DNA from 2 places in the Alcanivorax sediminis genome. Region 2 is predicted to be linked to the other one. Evidence: predicted binding sites of a transcription regulator. Region 2 holds the regulator's gene; the other holds the start of a gene.
The links. Region 2 encodes PhoB, which activates phosphate uptake and scavenging genes when phosphate is short. Its sites were predicted from a motif close to TGTCATANNNNTGTCANA; they were not measured.

Region 1: a site for PhoB is predicted at 7,024-7,041, ahead of GFN93_RS13605 (glycerophosphodiester phosphodiesterase). Genes of this name have one in related genera too.

The regions. Positions count from the first base shown of each region.
Region 1 covers NZ_WIRE01000001.1:2,970,125-2,981,996, forward strand. Annotated here, with positions in the region: gene GFN93_RS13570 (agmatine deiminase family protein) at 1-924, shown strand, start outside; gene GFN93_RS13575 (carbon-nitrogen hydrolase) at 960-1,853, shown strand; gene yecR (YecR family lipoprotein) at 1,895-2,218, shown strand; gene GFN93_RS13585 (hypothetical protein) at 2,331-3,587, opposite strand; gene GFN93_RS13590 (polysaccharide deacetylase family protein) at 3,801-4,547, opposite strand; gene GFN93_RS13595 (glycosyltransferase) at 4,540-5,703, opposite strand; gene GFN93_RS13600 (sulfotransferase) at 5,790-6,950, opposite strand; gene GFN93_RS13605 (glycerophosphodiester phosphodiesterase) at 7,098-7,907, shown strand; gene GFN93_RS13610 (patatin-like phospholipase family protein) at 7,877-9,085, opposite strand; gene GFN93_RS13615 (GNAT family N-acetyltransferase/peptidase C39 family protein) at 9,310-10,407, shown strand; gene nqrM ((Na+)-NQR maturation NqrM) at 10,600-10,836, opposite strand; gene GFN93_RS13625 (FAD:protein FMN transferase) at 10,838-11,848, opposite strand.
Region 2 covers NZ_WIRE01000001.1:539,972-551,843, reverse strand. Annotated here, with positions in the region: gene GFN93_RS02330 (glutathione S-transferase family protein) at 1-354, shown strand, start outside; gene GFN93_RS02325 (pirin family protein) at 462-1,322, shown strand; gene GFN93_RS02320 (YqaE/Pmp3 family membrane protein) at 1,361-1,519, opposite strand; gene GFN93_RS02315 (NADPH-dependent FMN reductase) at 1,787-2,332, shown strand; gene GFN93_RS02310 (LOG family protein) at 2,519-3,103, opposite strand; gene phoR (phosphate regulon sensor histidine kinase PhoR) at 3,295-4,605, opposite strand; gene phoB (phosphate regulon transcriptional regulator PhoB) at 4,677-5,381, opposite strand; gene ubiA (4-hydroxybenzoate octaprenyltransferase) at 5,703-6,575, opposite strand; gene GFN93_RS02290 (chorismate--pyruvate lyase family protein) at 6,749-7,318, opposite strand; gene rd (rubredoxin) at 7,537-7,701, shown strand; gene GFN93_RS02280 (NAD(P)/FAD-dependent oxidoreductase) at 7,825-8,973, shown strand; gene GFN93_RS02275 (hypothetical protein) at 9,045-9,422, shown strand; gene GFN93_RS02270 (hypothetical protein) at 9,513-9,992, shown strand; gene GFN93_RS02265 (DUF4136 domain-containing protein) at 10,077-10,718, shown strand; gene GFN93_RS02260 (GGDEF domain-containing protein) at 11,137-11,872, shown strand, end outside.

The sequences.
Region 1 (11,872 bases), 2.4 Mb from region 2:
CTCGCCGAAGCCGAACAATGCTACCTGGATCTTCTTGCTGCACTGCTGGACCACGAGCATGTTCTGTTGGTCTGCCGTAATGACACTCTGCAAAATCGTATTCAGCGACTGGTCGCCCAACGCGGCATCCCTGCTGAACGACTGCGCCTGGAAGTTGCAGACTATAACGACACCTGGGCACGGGACTTCGGCCCACTGGCGGTAGAGCAAAACAACGCTGTCGAGCTGCTCAATTACACCTTTACCGGCTGGGGCGGCAAATTCGACGCCGACAGGGACAATGCCCTGAATGCCTCTCTACCCTGGTCTCTCCCTTTACAGACCCATGACCTGGTTCTGGAAGGGGGGGCAGTGGATACTGATGGTCTCGGCCACCTGCTGACCACTCGTCACTGCCTGCGTAATCCCAATCGCAACCCGTCCCTTTCCGAACAGGAACTCAGTGATCTGCTCAAGGAGCAGCTCGGCGTGAAAGAGATCTGGTGGCTGGATCACGGTGAACTCGAGGGCGATGATACCGATGCCCACGTGGACACCCTGGCCCGCTTTGTGGATGCCCGTACCATAGCCTATGTGCAATGCCTGGATAGCAGCGACAGTCATTACCCGTCGCTTCAACGTATGGAGCAAGAACTTCAGGTGCTTGCCCACACCCACCACCTGACACTGGTGCCGCTACCGCTGCCCACCCCGCAGTACAGCCGCGAGGGTGAACGCCTCCCTGCCACCTATGCCAACTTCCTCATTACCAATGAGAAGATTCTGCTGCCCGTGTACGGCTGCGAGACGGACCAGGCCGCCATTGATGCGTTAAAGGCGGTATCCGGGGAGCGCACAGTGACACCGGTGAATTGCCGGGTATTGATCGAACAACATGGCAGCCTGCATTGTGTCACCATGCAGCTGCCCCAGGGCGCACTCTAGGCGCCCTGCCACAATTCCTTCAGGAAGGATCGCCAATGCGAGTTGCCGTTATCCAGCAGTCCAACAGTGCGGATCTTGCCGCCAACCTGGATCACTCCCTGTCCCTGGTGCGCCAGGCTGCCGATAAAGGCGCTGAACTGGTGCTGCTGCAAGAACTGCATCGCAGCCTGTATTTTTGCCAGACCGAAGACACTTCGGTGTTTGATCTGGCCGAGAGCATTCCCGGCCCAAGCACCGAGCGACTGGGTGCGTTGGCCAAAGAGCTGGGCATTGTGATTGTCGGCAGCCTGTTCGAAAAACGCGCCACGGGCTTGTATCACAACACAGCAGTGGTGCTGGAAAAGGACGGCAGTCTGGCCGGCATCTACCGCAAGATGCATATTCCGGATGATCCAGGGTTCTATGAGAAGTTTTACTTCACACCCGGCGATGCGGATTTCAATGACGGCCGCAGCGGCTTCAGCCCAATCCCCACCAGCGTGGGAAAACTCGGGCTGCTGGTATGCTGGGATCAATGGTACCCGGAAGCCGCTCGCCTGATGGCCCTCGCAGGGGCAGACTTGCTGCTCTACCCCACAGCAATTGGCTGGGACCCCAGTGATGACCAGAGCGAGCAACAGCGCCAGCTGGACGCCTGGATCACCATCCAGCGCGCCCATGCGGTGGCCAATGGGTTACCGGTTCTGGTCGCCAACCGTACAGGTTTCGAACAGAGCCCTGCCGATGAAAGCGGTATCCTGTTCTGGGGTAACAGCTTTGTCTGTGGCCCTCAGGGTGAGTTCCTTGCCCAGGCTGACAGCGATAGTGAACAGGTATTGCTTGCCGATGTGGACATGGACCGCAGTGAATCCGTGCGCCGCATCTGGCCCTACCTTCGCGACCGTCGCGTAGACGCCTACCGGGACCTGACCAAACGCTACCGGGATTGATCCCGGTAACTCATACCGATAAACCAACCGGAGCCAGAACCATGCGTTCTACGTTGCTACTCGTTGCTAGTGCGGCCCTGATGACCGCCTGCGCCACCCCGTCCACCGTCCGCGTCGCCGGTGGAGACCAGTCCCAGGGCACCGTGGTCATGGCCTATGACTACAGCCTGATGCAAAGCCCGAAAGTAGATTGGCAGCAAGGCCTGCAGGCCGCTTCCGGCCAGTGCCAGCGCTGGGGTTACAATGGCGCCATTCCTGCCGGCAAACCCAGTCAGTCCTGCAAGACTGAAACCCAGGACGGCGACTGCATCGGCTGGACCATTAGTGCCGATTTCCAGTGCACGGCACCGGCACAGCAGCAGTAAGGCTGCCTGACGTCAGAGGCATGAAGCCTGATACGAAAAAGCCCGCCCGGTAACCCGGGCGGGCTTTTTTACGTGCGCTGCAAGATGCGATTCGCGTGAAGCGGTTCTATCATCAATCCACCATGCTGAACTCATGCCCCTCTTCCTTGCGCTTGATGTATTCGCTCACCAGGAAGGGCGGCTTGAGAACGTTGTAGAGGTTTTCATCTTTGACCTCCATGTACTCACGACGCTCACGCTCAAAAGAGCGGAAGCTCTGCTTGTAGTTCAGGTAATAATCCTGAATCTCCTTGAAACGCTTGGCCGCATACATGGAGTCCAGCGCTTCCATGGCCGACTTGGGGTGAATACCAATGGCAGTGTTGAACTGATCAAAGGCCCGATAGATATCACGGTTACGGTTCACGTAAATCAATGAATTGGCATACTCATAGTGGACAATGGCCAGATCGTCCACCTGCTGGAAGGAAGCCGCAAAGCCATCTTCCACCCGGCTTAGTCTCGCCCCGAAAGTCAGACGTCCGAGCAACTTGCCCACCACACGAATAATGTTCGCATCCTTGGCTGCCTGCATGGCCAGCGCCACGGGATGATCGGGATCAATGTCCACCGCATCGTCCAGCGCATTGCTGACCTTGAACAAGTAGTTCTTTCTCAGCGCCTCCAACGGTGTGGCCTCCTCTGCCAGACGACCGATGGCAAAGGCATACCCAAGGCGCAACACCATATAGTCTTCCTTGAACCTGGGTTCCTCCTTCATCTCCTTGAGGACATCCACATAGTCAGCAATCTGGTTAGCCACGTCCTGAAGCATATCCAGTTTCTTCTCACGGCTCTCAGTGAGGTAAAGCGCCTGGATACTCTGTGCCAGGTAGGCGGGGAGTTTGCCAAAGGCACCCAATTGAGCACCGTAGTCCTTGGCATCCCGGAAATCTCCCCGGAAAAACAATCGCCAGGTATGCAGGATCTGTTGCGACAGGGCTTCGTAGTCTCCATCGAAGTCCGGCCCCAACTCTTCTTTGAGCAATGGGAATCGCTCAATGCGCTCTTGCAGATAGTCAGCCGAGGGAAAGGGAACCCGAATCGCCCGGGTCAACTCGCCCCATTTGGCCTTGAGCTTCTCCGGAGGGTAATCAAAATAACGGGGCTGGAATGGCACCGGACTCCAGGCACCCTTGATGGCGCCTTCATCTACCGCGACCTTGTCGGTCTGCCAACCATCCGTTTCCTCAACAGACTTGCGGCTTTGTTCTGCCATCGCTCGCAGCTCACTGCGGCTGTAATCCTCGTAATCCTTTTTCGCCAGCACCTGACCCGAGATGACGACCCCGGCAAAGGCCAGCAGAGTAATCCCAACATGACGCTTCATAATCCCTTTCCGCATTATTGTTATGGTGATGGGTGACACCGCGGCAAAAGTAGCGCGTCCACAGAAGAGAATGAATGTTCGGAATTATCTCAGAATGACATCATCGACCAGACGGCCCTGCAAATTGGTCTCCGGGCAGCTCAAGTAAACATCTTTCTTGTTTTTAGACCGGGTCAAAAGGAACTTCGTGTGGCCGAAGGCTGAGCATTCGAATCACACAGCCACCCCCGCAGCCGCATTCATGACGCCATCGTAACGTCGAAAAACGTCAACCTGCTTCAGCAGTTCATCAATCTGGCTGGATAGTCGCCAGGAGAAGTCGAACGGATGCAGGCCAATCCTCAGGGGCAAGCTCTGCTTGCGCGCACGGTTCACATTCATCCGATTGAACACGGCCAGGAACAGCGCCCGTATGACCGTGTCGGCTTCGAAACCCACCAGCGGCAGACGGGTCAGCGCCCCATTTCGGGTATTCAGCAACCCGCCCAGCACTTCAACCTGCTCAAAGGGAAGTTCAGCACACTGAGCCTTGCTCACCTTGCCCAGCGCCCAGGCGGGAGGGACGTAAAGAGAGGACACAGCCAGCCCTTGCTCGTCAAACCAGCGGTGAGACCGCTGCACAAGCTGAACAATTCCCGCACCAGTAAAAGACAGGTGTTCAGCCACCTGACGGGACAGCAAGGCGCTGTGCAACTGGTGATAGAGCGTGACAGGCGGTTGGCAACGATGAGACCACCCATGCCCAGCCAGCGGGTGCCCGGCCTGCTGCAAACGGCGCAGCCAGTCCAGATCATCACTGGACCAGTGCTTGCCCGGCACCACCAGCAGGGTCACCACCTCTGCAGGCAACGACAGCCTTTCCAGCATGCCCGTCACCTGTGGTCGAGTGTCCGGCATCACATCATGAATGCTGACCAGTGCCTGCAGAGCACCGGGCTTGCGAACCACCAGTTCAGACATGATGACTGCTCAGGCGACGCAGCAGCGCCAGGGTGGGTGACGGCAGATTCGCCCCCATGGGCTTCATGGCAGCACAATGGGCCAACACCGCCCCCCAGTGACCAATGGCATCGCTATTCATAGTCAGTGCAGCCTCACGGGCGTCCACCGCCTTGGCAAATCGTTGCGGTGCCGCCAGAGCGATGAGCCGGTCCAGGGTCGCAGCCAGGCTCTCGCCCTGTTCCATGACCCACAGCCCTCTGGCTAGCCCGGGCCACTCGTTGATGCCACAGGCAGGTGTAGTGATGACCAGGCGCTGCCTTGCCATGGCTTCGAGAGCCACGGTACCAAAAGCCTCCACAGCTGACGGCAACACCAGCACCTCACTGCGATCAATCAGCTCTACAACCTGCTGACGACTGCACCAGCCCAGCAAGGTCAGATTCCCGTGGCGTTTGCATGCCTCCTCTACCTTGCCACGCAAGGGGCCATCACCGGCAATTTCGAACTGCAAGTCCGGACGAGTTGCGGCCAGCTCCAGAAAGGATTCGATGTTCTTTTCTGCAGCCAAACGTCCCACATAGCAGACCCGTGAAACGTTTTCTGCCAGCGGCGCGACCGGAGTCTGTACAAACTCCCGCGCCAGCGGGGTGCCTACCAGCTGAGGATTACGGGCGCCCGCAGCCCGAGCCTGGGCAATCATGGATTCGCAGATGGTGGCGGCAGTTTCACTGCCCTGGAACAGGGTACGGTTCACCCAGTTAAGGAAGCCCCCCGCCCATTTTGCCAGCCGTCTGCCCCAGTAAAGCTCTACCAGCCGGTTATAGTCGGTCTGGAATGTCACACACACCGGGATACCCCATTTCCTGGCGATCCAGTAGCCAATCATGGAGAAAATGCCCGGCCCCGGGATCACGATCACATGGGGCTTCATCTCCCAGACCAGCGCACTGAGCTCTCTGACTTTTGGAAAGAACAGTCGCTGGGTAGGATCGCCTGGAATCGGCATGGAAGCCCCCTGGCAAGGGTGTGGATCCTGCAGACACGGCTGGACCAGTTCAACCCGTTCCACCTGACTTTCCAGATGCGAGACCAGATCCTGGAAATAGGCACCGACGCCATTCCGGCCCTTGATCGCATCCACCACAAACAGTACACGAAGCGTTTTGGTATCCATGGGGCGAGTATCAACGCGCAGGATGTCCAAATTGTGACACTTCCTGGGTGGCCAGAATTGAATGTGCGACAGAATGTAACAGCCGCTCAGGCCACACTGTCCCGTGGGCGGGGGAAATCAAAGCGGTCGTAGACCCACCCGAACGTCTCGTTCAGTGTGTCGGCATCCACCCCTAGGTTTTCAAGGGAATAGCGATGCCCGCTCTGGTACTGCCTGGCCTGGCGGTCCTGCATTTCCAACCGCTCCCGGAAAGCCGAATCCGCCTCCCAGCCAAACTGCTGATAAAACCTCAGCACCGTCTCCGCAGGCTCTACTGCCAGCACCTCCATCACCGAAATGGCCTGGCGCTCAGGCTGCATTGCGACCAGAGCAGAAAGAAGATGCCGATAGTAGTAATCCAGCATGGCGAGGAAACCCTGACGCCAGTAGGCGGTGGTGTCCCGCCCATCAAAGATCTGCGCACCGATCAGGATCGAGTTGATCTGTGAAGGCACCGATTGACTGGGGTTACGCAGGCAGCCGATAAAGCGCGCATCGGGAAAGGTATGTGAAAGCGTCTGCAACCAGGGCGTGAACGACGGGTTCTTCGAGAGCAGCTGCTTGTGCTGGCCATGAAAATACAGATGGCGTTGCACGAATCGACGGTAAGCCTTCATCAATCGGGCTTTTTCTCTGTCACTGCCATCACGGTCCAGAAACGTCAGGCGCCACAGCGCTGGAGCCGGCACCACCAGCACCAACAGGAAACAGCCCCATACGGGAATCAACCCGAGATAATCTTCTTCCGGGTCAAGCAGGCCGGTCTTGTGGATACCATCCAGCCCACCCAGCAAGCGGCGTTCGCTCCATGACAACAGCCTGCCCAACGGGCGGCCAATCTTCTGATCCAGGCAGGCCAACGCAGTCCAGAAATAGCGCTGGGTAATGGAAGGCGCAAACAGCAGCTCCCAGAGCGCCGTGGTAGTAAAGCGCTCATCGAGCGCCAGCAGTCGATGCAGAAAGGTGGTGCCGCTACGGGGCACGCCTACCACAAACAGAGGCTCACGAATCTGCACCCGGCGGAAATCAGGAAACAGAACATGATCCAGCAACAACCCAATTCCATTAATACCCTGCACGAGTAGAAACAAGGGCCAGAACAACAGCAGCACCGCCAGACGCTGCAGCGACACACCACGGGTCGTGCCCTGATAGTCTGGCAGCCACCCCACCAGGAGGCACTGCACATAACGCAATAGCACCGACACCCAAACCTCCTGCTCGTATTCGACCCTGCTGACCAAGCCCCGAAGCCATGACAGGCAGGTTACAAGTGCAACAAGTCATAAAAATGACACCTCCCCTATTGCCTGTGGGTCACAGCGCTGTCATCTTTCTGGCAAAGAATTACTCGTATGAATATTGCGATGACTCAACCCGTTACAGCCATCCCCCTCACCCCCTCAGCCCCAGCGCTGGTGGGACATCGTGGCGCCCGTGGCGAAGCGCCGGAGAACACGCTGGCCAGTTTTCAGGTGGCGATCGAAGCCGGGGTGACGGAAATGGAGCTGGATGTTCGTTTGTCGTCAGATGGCCAGCTGATTGTCCTGCACGATAGCGACATCACCCGTACCACGGGCATGAAAGGCAGTGTGCGGCAATACACCCGGGCGCAACTGGGGGTCATGGATGCCCGTCGCAACACACCAGGCTGGCATAGCCCTACCGGTATTCCCTCACTACAGGAAGTGGTGGATCTGTGCGGGCCTGAAATGCGCTTTCAGTTTGAGGTCAAAGGCGCCGACAGGATTATTCTCCACCAACTGGCCCACCACCTCACACATATGATTCACGAGCAACAGCTCCAGTCTCGTGTGGTGGTCACGTCCAGCCACACCGGCTTCCTGCGCATGATGGGCACCATGGCACCGGACATCGAACGGGGCTATGTATGTCAGTATCGCTACCTGCAACCCACTCGACGGGCTCAGGCGCTGGGATGCACCTGGCTAATTGCCCATTTTTCACTGGTGAGCCCGTCACTGATGCGTCGGGCCAACAAGCGTGGGCTAAGAGTCTCTGTCTGGACAGTCAACGACCTGACCGAAGCGGATCGACTGACGCGGCTGAAAGTGGACAGCATCATCACTGACTACCCCACCAGCTTTGTCAGCCATTTTCGCCGCAAGCACCGTTATGCGGATCTTGGCGGAGCATCGAGCTGATCATCACTTTCCGCGCCTGCCCTCCCCCTGGCCAGTAGGGGCTCAGGGCTGAAGAACGCATGGATTTCATCCTTGCGCCCCATGGCGTCCTTGTACCCCATCTCGATCAGGGCGCGGGTAAACCCGGGCTCAAAAAGCAGGTAACTCATGGCACTGGCGCCCGGCGAACGGGTAGCACCGGAACCGCGCAGGAAGAAACGCAAGGTACGCGGCAGCTCCTTCAGGTGCTCCGCAGCAATCTCATCAATCGGACGCGAAGGATAGATCTTCAGCACATCCACCTCTCTCAGGCTGATGCCATGCTTTCGTCGCGCCCGCTCTCCCAGAGCGGAGAGGGTATGATTGATACGTTCCAAACGCTCCACATCCCCTTCAAGGGTATCGACAAAAACGCTGTTGAGTACATGACCCAGCACCTGAGCCATTGAAGGGTAGCCAGCGAGCACCCTTTGCCGGGTCGCTGAAGCGTTACCAGAGACACCAATCACCAGCAGCCTTGAAGCACCAAGGTGCACCGCAGGGCTGAGTGGCGCCAGCTGGCGCAAGGCGCCATCACCGTAGTAGCCGCCATCGACTTTACCGGCAGGGAACAGGATCGGAATGGCTGCCGAGGCCAACAGATGCTCTACGCCAATCCGGGAACGCTTGCCCTTGCGCCGAGCACGCACCCAATCCGCCAGATCCGGGGCCCCCTGAAAGAAACTTTCCGATTCACCGGTCGCATAGTTGGATGCGGTAATGGACAGCGCGCGAAGGTGGCCCAGCTCAATATTCTGTTGAATGCGCTGAAAATTGACCACCAGTGTCAGCAGGCGCTGCAAGGGAAGATTGTCCAGCAAGGCACTGCGATCCGGGGTACGCCCTGTGGTGAAACCGGAGAACAGCCAACGCACAATCCCCTTGAGGCAGGCATAAAGATCTGTCCGGTATACCTGCTCCGCAGTCAGGTTGGACCACACACGCTCCAGCCCGCGCACCGCAGTGCGATAATTCCCTGCATTGGCAGACAGGGCCGCCGCATTGATAGCGCCTGCAGAGGTACCACAGATAATTGGAAAAGGGTTGGGAGTACCGCGATCCAGTAACTCGGCAATGGCCGACAGCACACCAACCTGATAAGCCCCACGGGCTCCACCCCCGGAAAGCACCAGCCCCCTGACCGGATCCTGTTGCGGCATTACATCCCTCCTTTTTGATAAGTTCAGTATGCCGTGGGGTTCAGATAACTGCCACCGGCGATACACCAACGGCCCCCTGGCCGGCTTCGGCAGCTTCCATAATTCAAAACTCGCCATCTGGAATGTTTTCGTCGTTGAAAACTCATTCCTCGCCCGCTTCATATTCCACTGGTTCCCTGTGCCTCAGTTGCCTTATGCTGGGCTACTCTCAAGGAACAAGGACCATGTGCTCCGTCACCCTCCGCCCTGCCCTGCCTGCTGATCTTGACGCGCTCACAGCGCTCGAACACCGCTGCTTTGATTTGGATCGACTGTCCCGCCGTAGCTTCCAGAAATGGATCAAGCGCAGGCATGAGGGCTTCATCATCGCCGAAACTGCGGACCGGACACTGGCCGGCTACGCGCTGGTGCTACTGCAACCGGGTACCCGGCTGGCGCGCCTGTATTCCATCGCCGTGGACCCTTCACTGCGCGGTCAGAAACTGGGGGAAAAGCTGATGGATGCTGCAGAACGTTATGCCCATGAAGAGCGCCGTCTTTATCTTCGCCTGGAGGTGCGCAAGGACAACCACTGCGCCATCGCACTCTATGAAAAGCGAGGCTACCGGCTGTTCGGCCTGACACCGGATTACTACGAAGACCATCAAGACGCCCTCCGCTATCAGAAGCGTCTCCACTACCAGCCCGCCAACGACGCGCGTCTGCATTTACCCTGGGTACAACAGAGCACACCCTTTACCTGTGGGCCGGCCTGTCTGTTGATGGCATTGGCTGCCTTGAAAGACAGAACACCAGACACCACCGAAGAGCTGTTGCTGTGGCGAGAAGCGACCACCATCTACATGACCGCAGGCCACGGAGGCTGTCATCCCATGGGGCTGGCGATAGCCGCCCAACGCCGCGGGCTATCCGCCTCCGTCTGGTGTAACCAGAAAGGCCCGTTGTTTGTGGATTCTGTGCGCGATCCGGACAAGAAGACCGTGATCACCACCCTGCACCAGTATTTTGTCGATACCTGCAAGAAGGATGGCATCAAGGTGAACTATCAGGATTTCACGGCAAACGACCTGGACAGGGCCATCGCCGCCGGCAAGATTGTGCTGGTAATGATCAGCACCTGGCGCCTGGATGGGCGCAAGGCTCCGCACTGGATCGCGATCAGCGGCAGTGATGAGGAATGCTTCTACATCCACGACCCTGACCCGGGCGAAGATCAGGTTCCGCTGGACTGCCAGCATGTGCCTATCACCAGGGAAAAATTTGAGAAGATGCGTAAGTACGGTCAGGCCAAACTGCGCACGGCGGTGGTGTTGGGTCCGTAAACAGTCTGCAAACTCTGCGCCCCTATCCAGAAAACCTGGCGAGTTTCGAAGAACAAAACCTAACCCCGAAAGCTGGCAAAGGTCTTGCCTTTCGTCACTCGCTCCTCGAAACCCGTAACTAGAATGTCACCCAACGGGCGTAAAAAAGCCCGCACGAGGCGGGCTTCTTTCTGTAACGCCGAAGGCCTGGCATTACATCTTCATTACATCCTTTCCGAGGGCCGCAGCCTTCTCGCTGTCGATCTTCTTGCTGTTCTCTTCGCATTTACCGCGATCACCACCACAGATTTCGCAGCCTTCTTTCAGGCCCAGATTGGCAAGGCCACCGCAGGAGCCCTGTAGCGGTTTGTTGGACATGATCACGCCAATGGCCATGCCGGCGAACAGCAGCCCCATAAACACCACAGCAAAGATAATGGTCATCAACATGTCACTTGTCCTCTACGATTGCATCGAAGGCAGGAGTCGACAACTCTTTTACGCCTTCATCTGTTCTGACAATAAAAAACACCGCCAGTTCATTCGCCTTGGCGAACGCCATGCCTTCCTTGGGTCCGAGCACTGTCATCGCCGTGGCCAGACCATCGGCCATCATGGCACTCTTGTGCAACACGGACACCGACGCCAGGGCATGTTGCACAGGGTACCCCGTGCGTGGATCAATAGTGTGTGAGTACAGTTTACCATCCGACTCGAAGAAATTCCGGTAATCCCCGCTGGTCGCCACCGCCATGTCCTTGAGGGCGACCACCTGCTCCACTTCACGAACGCCCGGAATGGGACGCTCAACGGCAATACGCCAGGGCTGACCATAGGGTTTGGTACCCCGGGCACGTAATTCGCCACCCACTTCCACCAGCCAGGACTTCAGACCATGTTTGTCCATAAGCTCGGCAACCTTGTCTACTGCAAACCCTTTCGCAATAGAGGACAGGTCAACGTACACCTCCCCAGGCTGCAGCAGCCGTGGCCCATCGAGAAGCAGGGATTGCCATCCGACCCGACGGCGAGCCGCCTCAATTTCGTCTGCCTGAGGTGGTTCAAAACGATCAGACTCCGGGCCGAAGCCCCACAAATTCACCAACGGGCCAACCGTAACGTCATAGGCCCCACCGGTCATTTCCGAGAGAGAGAAAGCGGCCTTCAATACCTTTTGGGTATCTGCCGGCAAATCCACTAACGTGCCCGCCGCAGCCTGATTAAACTGGCTGAGGACGGAATCCGCACGATAAGTGCTCATTTCTGCATTCACCTGCTCCAACGCCGCCTCGATATCGGCCTTGAGCGAATCAATGCTCTCATCCGGTGTGCCGGTGTATTTGACACTCCAGGTGGTACCCATGGTCGGACCGCTGAGCACTGACAGCCGGTTTTTGCTGTCGTCACAAGCGCTCAACAGCAATGTCAGGGAAAGCACCAACAGGGAAAGGATGCGGGTCATGGTTCGGTCCGGTATGTGGGAGAA
Region 2 (11,872 bases):
GAAGCCCTTGAGCAACGCCTGGCTGAGCAGCGCTACCTGGTCGGCAATACATTGACTGAGGCCGACATTCGTCTGTGGACTACCCTGGTGCGGTTCGATCCGGTTTACGTCACGCACTTTAAATGTGACCGCAAACGCATCAGTGATTACCCGAACCTGCAAGGGTTCCTGAAAGAGATTTACCAGCTGCCCGGGGTGGCAGAAACGGTGAATATGGCCCATATCCGCCACCACTATTTCTGCAGCCACCCGACGGTAAACCCCCACGGAATTATTTCCATCGGCCCGGAGCTGGATTGGCATACTCCCCATGGCCGTGAGCGGTTGGGGGAGCGAGAAATTATCAACCAGTAACGAGTTGCGAGCTGCGAGTTACGAGAAGCGAAAGGCAAAGACGTAGTTCTCTTTTGATTTTCGCAACTTGATACTCGCTTCTCGAAACGAATTATCAGGAGGTTCCCATGGAACGCACAATTCTCAACACAATTCGGGCCCTGGATACATCCGACGGTGCTGGCGTTCGCCTTAAGCGCGCGCTGGGTTATAACCCAATGGTGCGCCTGGATCCGTTCCTGATGCTGGATGCTTTCTCTTCGGACAATCCGGACGATTACATTGCCGGATTTCCGCCGCACCCGCACCGTGGCTTCGAAACCGTGACCTATCTGGTGGAAGGCCATATGCGCCATCGTGATCACCTTGGAAACGAAGGGGATCTCAAGCAGGGTGGCGTACAGTGGATGACCGCAGGCCGCGGAATTATTCATGAAGAAATGCCACAACAGCAGGATGGTTTGCTGCGTGGTTTTCAATTGTGGATCAATCTGCCGGCAGCGGAAAAACTGAAGCCCGCCGGCTACCGCGACATCGTGGACACGGAAATGCCGCGCCAGGATTTACCCACGGGTGGCCAGGTGAAAGCCATCGCGGGTGAAGTCACCCTGGACAACGGCGTGCTCACCGCACCGGTTAAAGGCGGTGCCACCGATCCGCTCTATCTGGATGTGGTGTTGCGCCCGCAGGAGAGTCTCACGGTGCCGATCAAGAAAGGCTATGGCAGTTTCCTGTACGTGTTTGAAGGCGCGATGCAGGTGGCGGGTGAAACGGTGTCCTGTGACCATCTGGCGACACTCACTGACGGTGAAGCCGTCACCGTGCAGGCTGGCAAAGACGGTGCACGGTTGCTGTTGCTGGCGGGTAAGCCTCTGGGCGAACCCATAGCGCAATACGGCCCCTTTGTGATGAACACCCAGGATGAGATCAATCAGGCCCTGAGTGATTATCGCAACGGGACACTGACGGCAGAACCGTCACTACTCTAAAGAGAAAGTAACGCCCCGGTTGATCCGGGGCGTTACGGTTAGCGAGAGGCAATCACCCACACGGCGTGCACAATGCCAGGCAGGTAGCCGAACAGGGTTAAAACGATGTTAATCCAGAAATGCTTGCCCAGCCCTTCCTGTAGAAAAACGCCCAACGGTGGCAGGAGGATGGCAATAAGAATGCGTAACAGATCCATGAACTGATTTCCTTTATTGTCTTGTCATAGTGAAAAGCCGTGACCCGAAAAAGGCCCCTCGCCCAGTCTTTACAAGATAAACATGGTTGCCCGGCAGTGTCAGCGCCAGGACGTAAAAAATGCCAGGGGATTTGCAAAAAGTGTTGGCTACGTCGGTAGGCGGCGCAACGTTGGATTGATTTCTGAAATGAGGTGTTCATCTCATGCGCTAACGGGCGTACCGTGGCAAACGAAAGAACCGATAACCCCAGGTGCAGGAGTGATTGCATGAATGTGTTAGCGTTTTCAGGGTCTCTCAGACAGGCATCGTTCAATTCAGGACTGATTCGCGCGGCGAAAGAACTGGCCCCGGAAGGAGTAAGGGTTGAACAGGCCGACATTTCAGCAGTGCCGCTTTATAACGGCGATGAAGATGGTAACAACAAGCCTGCTGCGGTTGCTCATCTGGCACAGAAAATCATCAAGGCGGATGCTTTGCTATTCGCTACCCCGGAATACAATTATTCCATTCCAGGTGTGTTGAAGAATGCCATTGATTGGTTATCCCGGGTCGAGGGCAGTATCTTTGCCGGCAAGCCGGCTGCGATCATGGGAGCGTCCATGGGCGGGATGGGAACCAGCCGAAGCCAGTATCACCTGCGTCAGGTACTGGTGTATCTGGATGTACATCCGCTCAACAAGCCGGAAGTGTTTGTGTCGGCAGCGCATCAGAAGTGCGATGAAAGCGGTAATCTCACTGATGAGAAAACCCGTGAAATGATTGCCAAACAACTCCAGGCATTGAAAGAGTGGCACGACACCTTGAAGGGTTAGCGTAAGATAAGGCGCGGGTTGTGAGGTACGAGTTTCAAGTTTGGAAAGGCAAAAGATCAAGAGGAAACCCTTTCGGTTATAGCCGGACCGGGTTTTGCTCTTCGAAACTCGAAACTCGAAACTCGAAACTCGAAACTCGAAACTCGAAACTCGAAACTCGCGATTGTCTCGCGTGCAGCGTCCTGCTCACAACTGGCTCGTGCGCTCGATCCAGATGTCCAGTAAAGGCGCGGGTTCGCTAAGGAAGTTGTCGAGCAATGTTTCGGGGTCCTGCTGAACCCGCAGCAAGTCACGATGCTGCTGGCGCAGTAGTCCTTGCTCTACCGTATGATCCAGAAACTGGATCAGGTGATCGTAATAGCCATCAATGTTCAAAAGGCCGACAGGCTTGTTATGAAAGCCCAGCTGAGCCCAGGTGAGAATCTCGAACAGTTCCTCGAAAGTGCCCATGCCGCCGGGCAAGGCAATAAATCCATCGGACTGATCTGCCATGGCGGCCTTGCGTTCATGCATTGAATCAACCACCTGCAACTCGGTCAGGTGATCGTTGCCGATTTCCCGGCGCATCAGTGCCTGCGGCATGATGCCAATCACGCTCCCTCCGCGCTCCATCACGGCGCTGGCCAGCGCCCCCATGATGCCGATGCTGGCGCCGCCATAGACCAGCTCCAGGCCGCGCGATACCAGCGCGTCAGCCAGCTTATCTGCAGCGGCAAGATAGGCATCCCCCTTGCCGGAACTGGAACCGCAATACACACAGATTTTTTTCATGGATTTCTCTGCCATTGATGCGATTAGACAGCGCAGAAAGCGAGTGTCGAGTGACGAGTTTCGAAAGGCAAACCCGATTTTGATTTTCGCAACTCGCAACTCGCAACTCGCAACTCGTTGCTTGGAATCGTATTGATTGTGGCGCTAACACTGATGCTCGCAGGAGAAAGGCATCCTGCGTACAGGGCGTGTTATCCCGCCACCGCCGTGGGCTTGTTGACCAGTCGATCAATGGGGAAGTGGCAGGTAAAGGTGCTGCCCTGTCCCAGCTGGCTCTTGATTTCGAGTCGCCCACCGTGGCGAATCATGACGTGCTTGACGATGGCCAATCCAAGACCGGTGCCGCCGGTCTGGGTGACGCGGCTGTTATCGGGTCGGTAAAAGCGTTCAGTGAGACGGGGGATGTGGGCCGGGTCTATACCCAGACCATTGTCTGTCACCGACAGATGTGCGCCCTTGTCATCCTGCCACCAGTTGATCCTGATGTGGCCGTTGGCGGGAGTGTACTTGACGGCATTGGTAATCAGGTTGCCGAATGCACTTTCCAGTTCTGCAGGGTTGGCGACCAGGCGAGCATCATCGGGTACCTCCAGTTCGATGACGTGCTGTTTGTCTGCACTGATGGCCAGCGCATTTTCCCGCATGCGGTTGAGCATGCCATGCACGGCCACGGCCTGGCGGTCATTGTCGGCATCGGTGTTTTCCAGTCGGGACAGTAGCAACAGGTCGGTCACCAGGGCTTCCATCCGATTGGACTGGCTTTCCATCTGGGACAGCGCCCGGCGTAAACGCGCCTGCTCTTCGGGAACGGTATCCAGCAATGTTTCCAGATAACCCTTCAGCACCGTGAGCGGGGTTTTCAGTTCGTGACTTACATTGGCGACGAAATCTTTTCGCATCTGTTCGAGGTGATGCAGACGGGTCACATCCCGGGCCATGATGAGTTGTTCGCCTACGCCAAATTCCGTGACCCGGAATTGCAGAATACGGTTGTCATCTACCGGAGAGGGGATTTCCAGCGGTTCCTTGAAATCACCTTCGTGCAGGTAATCAGTGAAACGCGGGTGGCGGACCAGGTTCGTCAGTGGTTGGCCCAGATCCTGGCCTGCATTGAAGCCCATGTAGCGTTCGGCAGAAAGGTTCCAGTACTCGAGATAGCCGTGTTGATCAATCAGGATGACCACGTCTTCCAGGGCATTAACCGATTGCTGGGCTCGATGAATGATGCCCTGAAGGGTTTCCTGCGCGCGGCGTTCCTTCTGAAAGAGATGTTCCAGGCGAGTGTAGAACTCCCCCCACAGGCCGATACTGTCCGGTGGCTCGGTGTGGTCATCGCGCACTAGCCAGCTATACAGGGCGAACAGCTGGCGGGTACTCCAGAAAATATAACCCACCAGGCCCGCCAGCAACGGCCAGATATGGCCGACGGCAAGGGCCGCAACGGCGGCCAGTGTGATAAGGCCGGCAATGCGGTTAACTTCTTTGGCCAGACTGGCTTTCATGCTGTCGAGTTGCCCTTTTCGGGAATCATCGGGGTACGGCGAACAAGCTGCACCCTATCACATTTTCCACTTCAGGACGCCTTGGCCGCCTTCACTGAAAAACGGTACCCGGTGCCACGTACTGTCTGGATAAAACGATCAAAACCAAAGGGGGCCAGGGCCTTGCGCAGGCGGCGGATATGGACGTCGATGGTGCGGTCTTCCACATACACATTGGCACCCCAGACCTGGTCCAGCAGCTGGGTGCGGGAATAGGCGCGCTCCTGATGGCTCATGAAGAATTCCAGCAGGCGGTATTCGGTGGGCCCCATGTCGACAGGCTCGTCATTGGCGCTAATGCGGTGGCTCACGGGGTCGAGGCACAGCCCTTCTACCTCGATGGCTTTTTCGGCCGCAGCGCTGGAAACGCGGCGCAGCACTGCCTTGATACGGGAGATCAGTTCGCGGGTAGAAAAAGGCTTGGTGATATAGTCGTCCGCACCCACGTCCAGCCCCTGCACCTTGTTATCTTCTTCGCTCTTGGCGGTGAGCATGATGATGGGGATTTCGTTGGTGGTCTCGTCGCGCTTGAGGCGGCGGGCCAGCTCGATGCCGGTGACGGAGGGCAACATCCAGTCCAGCAAAACCAGATCCGGGCGTTCGTCCACGATGATCTCGTGGCCGCGCTGGGCGTTTTCGGCTTCCAGAACGTCAAAGTCGGCCAATTCCAGGGCGACGGCGACCATCTCGCGGATAGCGGGCTCGTCATCAACAATCAATATGCGGTTTCGGGACATGGCGTACCTTTCCTTGCCTGTCTGTGATTTGACCCTATTAGATTGCTCTTTTATGACATCAGTATGACAAGTTGGGCTGGATTTGGGGGAAATGCAAGAGTAGTGACAAGCTTCAAGCTGCAAGCTACAACGCGGATCGATTGCGGAGCCACCCGAAGACTTCGGGGGCCGCGTTTCCAGGTCCGAGTGGGTAAGCAGTGGGCTGGACTTGAAGCCGTAAGGTTTGATCAGCCATTAATCGCGGGTACGGCATGGCAGAACCTGAAACCCTGACCCGCGTTGTAGCTTGTAGCTTGTAGCTTGTTGCTTGAAGCTTGCTACTCAAAAGTACTGGAAATACAACCCCACAAACACGCACGCCCCGCTCCAGTGATTGTTCAGGAAAGCGTGGAAACTGGGCCAGCGTTCCCGGTAACGGATCAGGGTATGCTGATAAATAAAGGTCAGCGACATGGCGGCGATGCCGGCATACCAGGGCCAGGTAAACTCCAGCCGCTGACCGACCATGATCAGTGCCAGCAACGTGAGTCCCTGCAACACCCCGATCATCAGCCGGTCGGCATCGCCAAACAGGATGGCGGTACTCTTGATGCCCATCTTCAGATCATCCTCCCGGTCGCACATGGCGTACTGGGTGTCATAGGCGACAGTCCACACCACATTGGCCACATACAGTAGCCAGGCGATTTCCGGTACTTCGCCGGTTTCCGCAGCAAAGGCCATGGGAATGGCCCAGCTGAACGCAGCACCCAAAAACAGCTGCGGCATGAAAGTGAAGCGTTTGGTGAACGGGTAAAGCACCGCCAGACCCAAACCGCCGAATGACAGCCAGAAGGTCAGCTCATTCAGGAACAGCACCAGCACAAAGGCCAGCAGGCCCAGCCCGGCAAACAGGGCCAGTGCTTTTTTGCTGCTGATCGCCTCGGTGGCCAACGGCCGCCCCTTGGTGCGCTCGACGCCGCCGTCAAAATCCCGGTCGGCAAAATCATTAATGACGCAACCGGCGGCGCGCATGATCACAACACCGAGAAAGAAAATGACGATGGTCTTCAGGCTTGGCGCGCCCTCCCCGGCAATCCACACCGCCCAGAGAGTTGGCCACAGCAGCAGCAAGGTGCCAATGGGGCGATCCAGGCGCATCAATTGCAGGTATGGCCATAGGGCAGGATAGCGGCGTTCAACGAAGGCAAACATGGGACATCCGGTTGTCAGGGCGGGGATAAGTTTCAAGTGACAAGATGCAAGTTGCAAGGAGACAGTTTCGAGTTACGAGAAGCGAGTTTCGAAAATCAAAACCCCGGCCCGCTTGCGGGGTTGTTGCCTTTCGCAACTCGAAACTCGTTACTCGCCATCATCGGTAATGCTGATCAGGCAGATGCGTGGTCCGCGCCTTGCAGCTTGAAGCTTGTCGCTTGCACCTCCGTTCCTACCTTCTCCCACAACGCCGGCAGGAAATACTCCGCCACCAGCAATGGCGCGCCGCGTTTGATAAAGCGTGACTGGCGGCCCCAGCACACCGGGTGGCCGTGACCAGGGGATGCCAGCCGGGCCCAGACCTGATCACGCTGGCAAAGCGGCCGTTTGTAGAGCTCCAGCCCCAGGGAGCGACTGCCCATGTGGCCCAGGGAGCGATTGGCGCCGCGCAGGCTGGTGATGGGCAGGATACTGCGGGCAGCGACCACGGGCGTATCATCCAGCATCAGGGTGACTTCGCGGATCAGTGCAGCCTGGCGGTCCGGTAGCCCCAGAAGCAGCCTTTCCTCAAGGGCGGGCACGGCCATGGCGTGAAAGCCCGGAATGACCCGAAACTGGCCATGACGCTTCAGACGCAGGGTCAGGGAATCGGGGTCAGCCATCCAGTCGCGGATCTGCACAGGCATCACCAGCTGTTCCAGCGGGCGCCAGTGGCTGTCAGGATGCAGGGGGGCAGGCAGCATGAATGTCTCTACAGATCAGAAAACGCAGGCGGCAGGACTATGGCCCATGGCGGCAGTCAGGGCAAGTGGAGCCCGGTCAGATGCCCGCAGCGTCTGAATATGACAGTGCCCACTGTCATTGATTTTTGGGGCTGGCACCGATAGGTTAGGCTCCCCCGAGAAACGCCCTGTATGCGCCATTGTGAGTGTGCGCTTACTATTAATTGATGAGGTTCACCATGAAGAAGTGGGAATGTGTTGTTTGTGGTTTCATTTATGACGAAGCCGAAGGCCTGCCGGAAGAAGGCATTGCCCCGGGTACCGCCTGGGATGAGGTGCCGGAAGACTGGGTATGCCCCGACTGCGGCGTCGGCAAGGAAGACTTCGAAATGGTGGAAATCTGATTCCGGACAGCATTGTCCGGGATTTGCCCCGCAGTGGATGCGGGGCTCCATTGACTTCCGCGCCACGCTGACAGGCCTGGCCCACAGCACCTCTGCCCATCCATCGCACTTTAAGGATCATCCATGAACCCAGTCGTCATCATCGGTACCGGTCTGGCCGGCTTCAATACCGTCAAGGAATTCCGCAAGCTGGACAAGGAAACGCCCATCGTCATGCTCACCGCAGACGACGGTCGCAACTATTCCAAGCCCATGCTGTCTGCCGGTTTTACCAAGGAGAAGACCGCGGATGATCTGTGCATGGCCACGCCGGAAAAGGTGGCAGAGCAGTTCAACGTGGAAGTCCGTACCGGCATCCATGTGGCGGGCATCGATACCGCTGCCAAGCGCGTACTGCTGCCGGATGCGCACCTGGATTACAGCAAGCTGGTGTTGGCCCTGGGTGCCGATACCTGGACGCCGCCGCTGGAAGGCGATGCGGTTGGCAAGGTGTTTTCTGTCAATGATCTGATGGACTACGCCAAATTCCGCGCGGCGCTGGAAGGCAAGAAGAAGGTCACTATTCTCGGCGGTGGTTTGATTGGCTGTGAGTTTGCCAACGATCTGTCCAATGGCGGTTATGAGGTCGCGCTGGTTGAGCCCATGGGGCGCTGTCTACCGCTGCTGTTACCAGAGGCCGCGTCAGAAGCGGTGGGCAACGGCCTGGCGGAACTGGGTGTGTCTTTCCACTTTGGTCCGCTGGCCAAGGCGGTACACCACGGTGAGGGCGAGACCCTGGTGACCGAGCTGTCCGATGGCAGTGAAATCGAATCCGATGTGGTGCTGTCAGCTATTGGTCTGCGTCCGCGTATCAGCATGGCGCAGGAAGCGGGTCTGGAAACCAACCGTGGCATTATCACGGACAAGACCCTGCGAACCAGTGCCGAAGACGTTTATGCGCTGGGCGACTGCGCGGAAGTGGAAGGCCACGTGCTGCCTTATGTGCTGCCGTTGATGGCGTCTGCCCGTGCCCTTGCCAAGACGCTGTCTGGTGAAACCACTGAGGTCAGCTATGGCGTGATGCCGGTGACCATCAAGACCCCGGCCTGCCCGGTGGTGGTGTGCCCGGCGCCCCATGGCAGCGAAGGCGAGTGGGAAATCGACGCTGATGGCAGCAACGTGCAGGCGCTGTTCCGCGGCAAGGATGGTAACCTGCTGGGGTATGCCCTCACCGGCGATGCGGTGAAGGAAAAAATGAAGCTCAACAAGGAACTGCCGGCGGTTATGCCCTGATAGCGCATCACGCGGCATGCACCACGCAACAGGCAACTGGGGTGTGGTGCTGATTTGATAAAGGACTCTCCATGAAATTTGCTCTGGTTCTGCTGATCCTCGGCTGGCGCTTGCGCTGGTTGGCGTGGCGCAATGAAGGTTTCCGCAAGCAGCTGGAAAACCGTAATGTGGTGATGCAGTGGCGGACGTTTTCCGGCAAACCGGGGCGTTGGTTTCATTTCACTCCGGGCAAGGTGGTCGCCAGGGGTGGTTTGAACCCCTCACCCACTGTCACCCTCAACTTCAAGGATGCGGACTATGCGTTCGCCACCCTGAAGCAGGCGGGCAAGAACCAGATGGCGTTCATGGAAGGCATGCAGGCCGGTGACATCAAGATTGAGGGGGATCCTGGCCAATTAATGTGGTTCATGACGCTGATGAAATTCATCATGCCCGGTGGGAAAAAATAAGCGAGCCTGGTGACCTTTGGTCGGGTCGACTGTCCGGCGTGGGGTTTGTTCGGTAGCATGACCAAAACAATATAATTGCATTGGTGCAGCATGCTACGACTCGCCTCCCTACTCTTTTCTTTGACGCTGGTTTCTCTCTCCTGGGCAGCAAAAACTGCGGATACCGATAAGGTTTATCTGGTCGCCAAGTTTGATGTGGACGGCACCACCTATAATGAAGTGGTGTTTTTCCAGGATGACGCGATTGATGAGCTGGCTGACTGTAATCGCGAGATCATGTACGGGCGTCGGGGAGGGTGGCAGGTTTATACCCATATCACCAAAGCGGTCAGTGGCTTCACCTACAGTACCAGCTATGCCTGTGCCGCTGGTGCGCAACGCTTCTCTGACTGGGATCGCAGTGGCCGGGCTCCGCGTAGCCAAGTCTTTTCCGTCACAATAAAAAATGAGCGTCTAGAAGTGAAATCGCACGCAAGCTATAGCCAGTGTATGGGCTGGGTGCGCCAGCGAGGCGGTGAAACCAGCAAACAGTACTGCGGGAAATCAGCGCAACGTATTGTGAATCAGTAATTGCGATGTTTTTGGTGCTTGGCGAAGTCAGGCTTGAGCATTACCCTGACACCATTCACTTTCTGGCATACCGAAGGATTCCCCATGCAGATGGTTCAACGTGCGTTTGTTTTGTGTGCAGTCTTGCTGCTGGCAGCCTGTGCCACCACCACGGAAACCCACTCCACCTGGCAGACGAAGACCGGTGAACCCCGCCCGGCCTTTGAGCACCTGTTTGTGATTGTGCTGGCGGAATCCCCGGTGACTTCTGCGGTGGTGGAAAAGGAGGTGGGCAAGAGCCTTGCCAAGCGTGATGTGAAAGCCACGTTGTCGTCAGACAGCCTGGGCGGGGAAAGCCAGAAAGCGGAGCAGTACCGATCCCACGTGGAAGCGGCCGTGAAGGAAAGCGGTGCTGACGGGGTAATGGTAGTCAGCCTGCTCAAGGTAGAAGAGCGCGATGAGTACGTGCCGCCCCAGGTCGATTATCTACCCATGACGTCTGCCCCTATGTATCTGGGTTACGGCCCCTATGTGGGTTACAGCTACAGCGCCGTTTACCAGCCGGGCTACTACCAGAACGCCACCGATTATTACCTGCAGACCCAGCTCTATAACGTGGCCAGCAAGAAGCCGGTATGGCAGGCCCAGTCACGCAGCATGAACCCCTACAGCCTGAATGCGGGCGCGGAAGGCTATGCCAAGAGCGTGATCGGCCAGCTGGACCGCGACGGTGGCCTGAAGCGGTAGTTTGCTTGTCCTGAGTACCGGGTTGCGGCAGGAAAGCGCCTGCCGGAGCTCGGCACTCGCCGCCGCTCCTCCGAATGTGTTTTTTCAGAACCTCTCGTCCGATCTCCCCTCCAAACCCGCCTGCTGGAAACCCTGAAAAGCAATGACAGCACCCGCTCAGGGCGCGAACACGTGTGAATTGAGACTTGCAGCGCCCCTTCCCGGCAGCTCTGAGTGAGTTTTTTGGGCACCCGGCCCCGGCTTATCTATTTCGAACTGATAATGCAAAAATGTGAACCAGGTCACTTTTGGTGCTGAGCGGTAGTTTGGACCGGATATGCGTCTGTTCGGGTTATAGAGTTCCATTGGCAGGGGGGTATGATGAAAAGAAGAGAGTTTGCATGGGGCCAGGAAGGCCCGCGGGGGCGAGGGAGCCGGCATGCCAAACATGAAAACCCTGCTGGAACAGCTGCGCTTTACTGAGTCGGAGATTCGCGTCCGCAAACGCCTGTTGAGTTTTACGGCGGAGGATGTGAGCGCGCTGAAGCATTGCTGCAGCCTGATCGAACAGCGACTCGATACTATTGTCGATGCGTTTTACAGCATCCAGACCAGCGAACCGGAAATCGCCGCCTTGATTGGCGATGCGGATACCCTGGAGCGCCTCCAGTCTGCGCAGCGTCGCTATATCCTGGATCTTTTCACCGGCAATTATGACCTTGAGTACGCCAACAATCGGCTACGAATCGGCCTGGTTCATAAGCGCATCGGGGTTGAGCCGAAATATTACCTGTCTGCGGTCTATTTGCTGCGCAGGCTGTTGGTGGAAAACCTGAATGATCTGCTTGGCGACAACGACTTGCGCCTGCGTGCCATCCAGGCGCTCGACAAGCTGCTGTACTTCGATGTAACCCTGGTGTTCGAAACCTATATCCAGAGCATGATGTCTGCACTGGAAGCGGTGAAGAACCGCACCGAGGATTATGCACGAGCACTGGAAGAAACCGTGGCCATGCGCAACGGCGAGCTGCGTACCGATGCGCTGACCGGACTGACCACCCGACGTTTTCTCCATGAGGCCTTGCAGCGTACCCTGAACGCAGCACAACGCCGCGCTGAGCCGGTGAGTGTGATCTTTGTGGATGTGGATGACTTCAAGTATCTCAATGATCATC